2 regions of the Mesorhizobium sp. CA6 genome follow, and region 1 is predicted to be linked to the other one. Evidence: riboswitches for the same ligand, from Rfam matches in the RefSeq annotation. Region 1 holds a riboswitch; the other holds the start of a gene.
The links. A riboswitch is a leader RNA that binds a small molecule or an ion and turns the genes downstream of it on or off. The one in region 1 is predicted to bind thiamine pyrophosphate.

Region 1 (3,404 bases):
TCGCGCTTCTGATCGAGCATCGCAATCTCGAGATTGACGCCAAGCCGCACGGTGCCGGCGTCCGGCGCCAACTCGCCGGTCAGCATCTTCAACAATGTCGTCTTGCCGGCGCCGTTCGGGCCGACCAGGCCGACGCGGTCGCCGCGCTGGATGCGGGTCGAGAACCCCTTGACCACGGTGAGATCGCCAAAGCTCTTGTCGATGTTCCTGGCCTCGATCACCAGCTTGCCGGATTCGGCGGCGTCGCTGGCCACCATCGTCGCGGTGCCCTCTGCGCCGCGATGGCTGCGGAAGCGCTGGCGCATGGTTTGCAGCTCGCCGAGGCGGCGCATGTTGCGTTTGCGCCTGGCGGTCACGCCATAGCGCAGCCAATGTTCCTCGCGCACGATCTGGCGGCCGAGCTTGTGCTGGTCGCGCTCTTCCTCTTCCAGCACCTGGTCGCGCCATTCCTCGAAATGCGCAAAGCCCTTGTCCAGCCGCCGCGTCTGGCCGCGGTCCAGCCAGACAGTGGCGCGCGTGACGCGCTCGAGAAACCGGCGGTCATGCGAGATCAGGATCACCGCGGAGGAGGTACGGGCGAGCTCTTCTTCCAGCCATTCAATCACCGAAAGATCGAGATGGTTGGTCGGCTCGTCGAGGAGCAGGATGTCGGGTTCCGGCGCCATGACGCGGGCAAGGGCGGCGCGGCGCGCCTCGCCGCCGGACAGGTCGTTCGGCCGCTCCTCGCCGGTCAGGCCAAGATGGTCCATCAGATAGGTGGCGCGATGCGGATCGTCGGCTGGGCCAAGGCCCGCCTCGACATAGGCGCGCACGTCGGCGAAGCCGTCCATGTCCGGCATCTGCGGCAGATAGCGGACCGTGGCCGAAGGCTGGCGGAACACCTCGCCATCCTGCGGCTCGATCATCCCAGCGGCGATCTTGAGCAGCGTCGACTTGCCCGAGCCGTTGCGTCCGACCAGCGCGATCTTCTCGCCGGCGGATGCGCTGAGCGCCGCGCCGTCGAGCAGCGGGGTGCCGCCGAAAGTCAGTTTAATGCCGTCGAGGTTGAGGAGTGGCGGCGCCATGTCAACTTTCTGGAAGAGGATAGGGGTGGGCCAGAAGCAGGGCCCGGCCGCGCTCCAGCGCGATGCCAAGCTGCCCTTTGATCTCATTTGATATAGTGAGCGAGGAACCGAACGCCACCTCGACGCGGTCGAGCGGCCATTTGGCGCCGGTGACCGTCAGGCCGGACAGGTCGGAAAAGCCGAGCACCGAAAACAAGGTGCCGTCGTCATAGTCGAAGCTGGCCTTGCCGCGCAGGATGGGAGCGCCTTCCTGCGCGCCACTGGTCAGCAGCACGGTCGTGCCAGCCTCGGCCAGCCGCACGGCCAGCGCCAGATGCAGGAAGGCATGGTCGGCGCGCTTGCCGCCAAAGGCGCCGGCCAACACGAGGCTGGTGGCGCCACGCTGAAGCGCTTCCGCTATGGCGAGCTCGCCATCGGTCATGTCCTTCTCAGCCGGAAAGACTTTTCGCGGCACGGCGGCGAGATCATCCGGCAGGTTCGCCGGCACCGAGTCGAAATCGCCGACCCAAAGTTCGGGGACAAGTCCAAGCATGCGGGCATGGCCGATGCCGGCATCGGCGGCGATGACGCGCGAGCCTTCGATCTGGCGTTCGAGCCGGGGCGTGCGGATAAGCTCGCCGCCAAGCAGGATGGTGAATGTGCCCATGGCCGTCGCCCTTACCAGCCCGTCGGGCGAAACGGAAGCGGGATGCCGTGCGCTTCGGCTGCGAGGGTACCGGCGAACATTAGCTGCCCGGCAAACTTCCGCTTGCGCGCTGCTTCGGCCGGGCCTATCTGTCGAAACGCTCTAACGGGGTGCCGGACGTGATCCGGCTGAGAGGCGATCAAGCCAACCCGCTGAACCTGATCCGGTTTGTACCGGCGGAGGGATTAGACGTTTCGGACCATCCGGCGCCTCAATTCCTTGTCACTCGAACGAAGGAGGCGCCGATATGCGCGCAATACTGTCCCATCTCATTCTCGCAACCGGCTTTGTCTCGCTTCTGGCGGGCGTCGCGCCTGCCGCTGCGAAGGACAAGCTCACCGTCTATACCTATGAAAGCTTTACCGCCGATTGGGGCCCCGGCCCGGCGGTGAAGAAGGAATTCGAGGCCGAATGCGGCTGCGATCTCGAATTCGTCTCGGTGGCCGACGGCGTGGCGCTCCTCAACCGCGTCAAGCTCGAAGGCGCCGGCACCAAGGCCGACATCGTGCTCGGCCTCGACACCAATCTCACCGCCGACGCCAAGGCGAGCGGACTGTTCGCGCCGCATGGCGAGATCTCCGCCATCGACGTGCCTGGAGGCTGGAGCGACGACACTTTCGTGCCTTTCGACTACGGCTATTTCGCCGTCGTCTATGACACGCAGAAGCTTAAAGTCCCGCCGAAGAGCCTGAAGGAGCTGGTCGAAGGCGCCGGCACGGACAAGATCGTCATTCAGGATCCGCGCACCTCGACGCCCGGTCTCGGGCTGCTTTTATGGGTGAAGTCAGTCTATGGCGACAAGGCGCCGGAGGCCTGGGCAAAGCTCAAGACCAAGGTCCTGACGGTGACGCCGGGCTGGAGCGAGGCCTATGGCCTGTTCACCAAGGGCGAGGCGCCGATGGTGCTGTCCTACACCACCTCGCCGGCCTACCATATGGTGGCCGAGAACACCGAGCGCTACCAGGCCGCCTCGTTCGAGGAAGGCGAATACCTGCAGATCGAGGTTGCCGGCATCACCACGACGGGCGCGAAGAACCCGCTGGCGCAAAAGTTCATCGCCTTCATGACCGGACCGAAATTCCAGGATGTCATTCCGGAAACCAACTGGATGTTCCCGGCCGGCAAGACCGACAAGCCGCTCAACCCGGCCTTCGACAAACTGGTGAAGCCGACCAAGACCTTGCTGTTCAGCCCGCAGGAGGTCGCCGCCAACCGCAAGGCGTGGGTGGATGAGTGGCTGGCGGTGATGAGCAAATAGGATCGCTATTCGCGCAAGATGATCGCTCTACGGCGCCCCCCTCTGTCCTGCCGGACATCTCCCCCACAGGGGGGGAGATTGGCCGTCATCGGCGGTTTCGCCAACTGGCGACGTTGCAGTGATGAGCGAAGCGCGGGCGCTGCTGATCTCCCCCCTTGTGGGGGAGATGTCCGGCAGGACAGAGGGGGGCGCGAAGGAACACGGCGTTTGCTGAATTCCACCAAGGTGCAACGTGCAAGCCGCCGTGCACCCTGACTCCCGCGTCACCGCCGGCGTCGTCGCGCTGGCGGCCATCGCCCTCCTCATCGGCGGTGCCTTCGCCGGCCTCGCCGTCGAAGGCGCGCACGATCTCTCCGGCGCTGCCGCCGCCTTCGACAATTATCTCCTGCGCGTCGCC
Region 2 (3,404 bases), on a different contig from region 1:
ACCGGATCATGTGACGGTGCGACGCTCCGTGTGAGAACTGTGCCCGGAGGCTATACCGACCATGCGCAAAGTCGTCTTGATCATGACCATGTCGGTCGACGGATATGTCGTAGGGCCGGTGGGAATGTCGACGGGCGGTTTTCCTGAACGGCAGAGCTCAAGCGGTGGAAACTCGATCGCATCAGTCGCGCTGGCACACACATCATGGGCCGCGTGAGTTACGAGGAAATGGGCCCGTACTGGCAAAAATCCGAGGATGCCTATGCCGCGCCGATGAACGTCATCCCCAAGGTCGTGTTTTCGAAAACGCTGAAAAAGGCAACTTGGCCAGAGTCCACTATTGCGAAAGGTGACCTGCACGAGGAATCGCTAATTGAAAAGCAACCCGGCGGCGAAATTATTGCGGGGCGGCGCAGAGTTCGCTCAGGCGCTGTCGAAGGCAGGTCTGATTGATGAGTATGTCATCCTGACTCGGCCGATCCGCCTATGGCGGTGGCAAACCGCTATTCAGCGGTTTGACGGACGCGCTCAAGCTAAACGTCCTCGTGACGGCCGCTTACGATAACGGCACCATGCTTCGCATCTACGCTCCCCGCTGAACCGTCACGACCTCTGAGCGAAGGCTTCGGCCATGGCGGCCGGCTGACCGGCACGCTCGGCGTCGCCGCCGCCAGCAGCCACGCCGGCGGCATGCGGGTTGCAATTAAGCTATAAGAGGAGGCTATCGCGTCCCTTGCTTTCCGGCGTATCGCGCGACCGCGCAGAGGAAGGCAAGCGCTGCCATGTCGCAAGCTGCGCGTGACGGCGACGGACCTTTGGCGAAAAGGACCGCGTCGGCAACCGGGACCGTCAGGCCATGCTTGCGGGCGAATGAAATGACTTCGTAGGGCTGATCGTCAGGCTGTATGCCGATGTCGATTTGTTGGTCCATCAAAACGAAATTCCTCCCTGGTATACGGCTTTACCCTCCTTCGCCTGCGCAGAATTAACGCCCGGCCGCTCGCCCGCGTCCACCAATTGGCGATTGTGTGAAACGATGCATTTTTCGAGGCCCAGAGCCGAGGGTTGCAGCGGCATGATTGTTCGCGTCGCTGGCGGCCTTGGAGTTCCTTCCCTTCTCTAACGGAAGAGGTCAAAACGCTCTCACCACGCATCGCTCGATCGGGCAAACCTGACCCCCGCGGCGATCATCGCGCTTTCGCATTCGCTGATCAGCCTGAGGTTGCGCAAATACCGCGCCGCCGTCTCCGGCAGCCAGGCCGCGCACGCCTCGACGTAGGCGCGGCCATGCACCAGCGTGCCGGTCGAAAGCCGCTCCTCCTTTTCGGCGATCACCTTCAGATATTGCCGGATGAAGCGGATGTCGTCGGCGATGTCCTGGCTGGCCATGCGCCAGGCGCCGGCAAGGCGTTCGCGCTCGGCGAGCGGCAAAGGCGACAACAACGGATGGGAGAGGTCGGCAAAAGCGGCATGGTTCGCGGTGTTCAAGCAAATCCCCTCAAAGGAAGGGAAGTATCGTACTTTACGTACGAAAAGCAATCAAGCGAGATTCGTACAATTTGAACGACAAAATAGGTTAGATAAAGCAGTTATAAGAAAACTACAAAAATCTTATAACCACCGGCATCTCCCATAGGGAGATGGGCGGTTGGCCCAACCGACACCGCAAAAAAGCGCTTTCCCAGCACCGCAAACAGTGCTTTAACCCGGCCATCCACAGGGGTGCTCCGTACGGTCGGGGCTGAGATGGTGGCGGCAAGCCTCCGGACCCTAAAGCTGATCTGGATAATACCAGCGGAGCGAGGCGGGCCATGTTTTCCGGCGCACAGATTTCCCTTTATCCCATGGCCGACGATTTCGTCGGCGTGATCCTTGGCGCGCTTGGCGCGCTCGATCCTTACCGCGACAGGCTGAGGATCGAAACCGACGATATCTCGACGCTCCTGGTCGGGCCGCCCGAGGTGCTGTTCCCAGCCATGCGCGACCTGTTCGTGGCGGCCGCCAAAAGCGGCAGGCACTGTGTTCTGTCGGCAGCCGTCTCGCGCGGCTGCCCCGGCGAGCCGGATGACCCGATCTGCCGCTCCGAGGAGATCGGCGGCCCGGCGATCCCGCTCGACGACCGCAAGCGCGCCGCGCTGCGCGCCGTCGGGGCCATGCTTTCGACCAACCAGCCGGTGGCGGCGCAATTCTCGCTCTATGTGATGGGCACCGGCGACCACATGGACGAGATCTATGGCTGCATCGATTTCCTGAAGCGGTCCGGCGTCTTCGAACGCTCCAAGCATTTTTGCACCAAGCTGCGCGGCGACGCCGGCGCGGTGTTCGCCACGCTGAACGAAGCCTTCTGCCGCTTCGGGCCGGGCGCCGGTCACGTGACGCTCGACATCACCATTTCGGCGAACAGCCCAACCGCGGCTTGAGCGCAAGCTCGATCTATCGAGGTAGATGTTGTGGCTGTTTGGCTTGATCCATTGCGTGGGGGAGATGCCCCCAGTCCCATCTCGCAGGAGAGAGGGGAACCTCTGGAGATTGGCGAAACCCGAGGTGACGGCCAATCTCCCCCCTTGCGGGGGAGATGCCCGGCAGGGCAGAGGGGGGTGCTGTCCCGCCGGCCTTTCAACTGGTTGCGCACGCGGCGTTCGCCAACCGCTCCCGCACAACTTTCGAAAGCTGGCGTTCCGTCGCGCCTCCCTCTGGCCTGCCGGCCATCTCCCCCTTTAGGGGGGAGATCAGCCTTCACCACGACCGTCGCCAAGATCTTGCCCGCTGCGCTGGCTTTCGCTCTCCTTCTCGTCGCTTGGGAGCTCTACGCCCGCCTTGGCGGCATCGCCCCTACCGTGCTCCCTGCACCCTCGCGCGTGCTGGCGCAGGCCTGGGAGAACCGGGCGGCGCTGGCCGACAACACGCTTCCCACCATCCGCGCCACGCTGGCGGGCTTTGCATGCTCGCTCGTTGCCGCCTTCATCCTCTCGGCGCTGGTTGACTTCTTTGCCCCCTTGCGCCGCGCGCTGTTCCCGCTCCTGATCGCCAGCCAGACCTTGCCGCTGGTGGCGATCGCGCCGCTGGTGGTGCTTTGGTTCGGCTTCGGGCTATTGCCGAAGATCCTGCTCGTGGCGCTGGTCACCTTCTTTCCGATGATGGTGGCATTGGTCGAGGGCTATGCCGCCACGGCCAAGGAAATCAGTCAGATGCTCGCCGCCATGGGAGCAGGGCGCCGGCGCATCTTCTGGCTGGCTCGGTTGCCGTCGGCGCTGCCCTATTTCTTCGCTGGACTGCGCATCTCCATCACCTATGCGGTGGTCGGCGCCATCTTCGCCGAATATGCGGGTGCCGCCAAAGGGCTCGGCATCTATATGCTCAACGCCAAGAACAATTTCCGCCCCGACCTGGTGCTCGCCGCCGTC

Region 2: another riboswitch for thiamine pyrophosphate. It lies ahead of LB526_RS27020 (Ykof family thiamine-binding protein); the one in region 1 lies ahead of thiB (thiamine ABC transporter substrate binding subunit).

The regions. Positions count from the first base shown of each region.
Region 1 is NZ_JAIUHI010000007.1:113,922-117,325, reverse strand. It holds gene LB526_RS12620 (ABC-F family ATP-binding cassette domain-containing protein) at 1-1,064, opposite strand, end outside; gene LB526_RS12615 (thiamine diphosphokinase) at 1,066-1,710, opposite strand; TPP riboswitch at 1,846-1,951, shown strand; gene thiB (thiamine ABC transporter substrate binding subunit) at 1,997-3,007, shown strand; gene thiP (thiamine/thiamine pyrophosphate ABC transporter permease) at 3,252-3,404, shown strand, end outside.
Region 2 is NZ_JAIUHI010000024.1:57,970-61,373, forward strand. It holds gene LB526_RS27010 (hypothetical protein) at 205-453, shown strand; gene LB526_RS27015 (hypothetical protein) at 1,144-1,488, opposite strand; TPP riboswitch at 1,709-1,821, shown strand; gene LB526_RS27020 (Ykof family thiamine-binding protein) at 1,812-2,420, shown strand; gene LB526_RS27025 (ABC transporter permease) at 2,757-3,404, shown strand, end outside.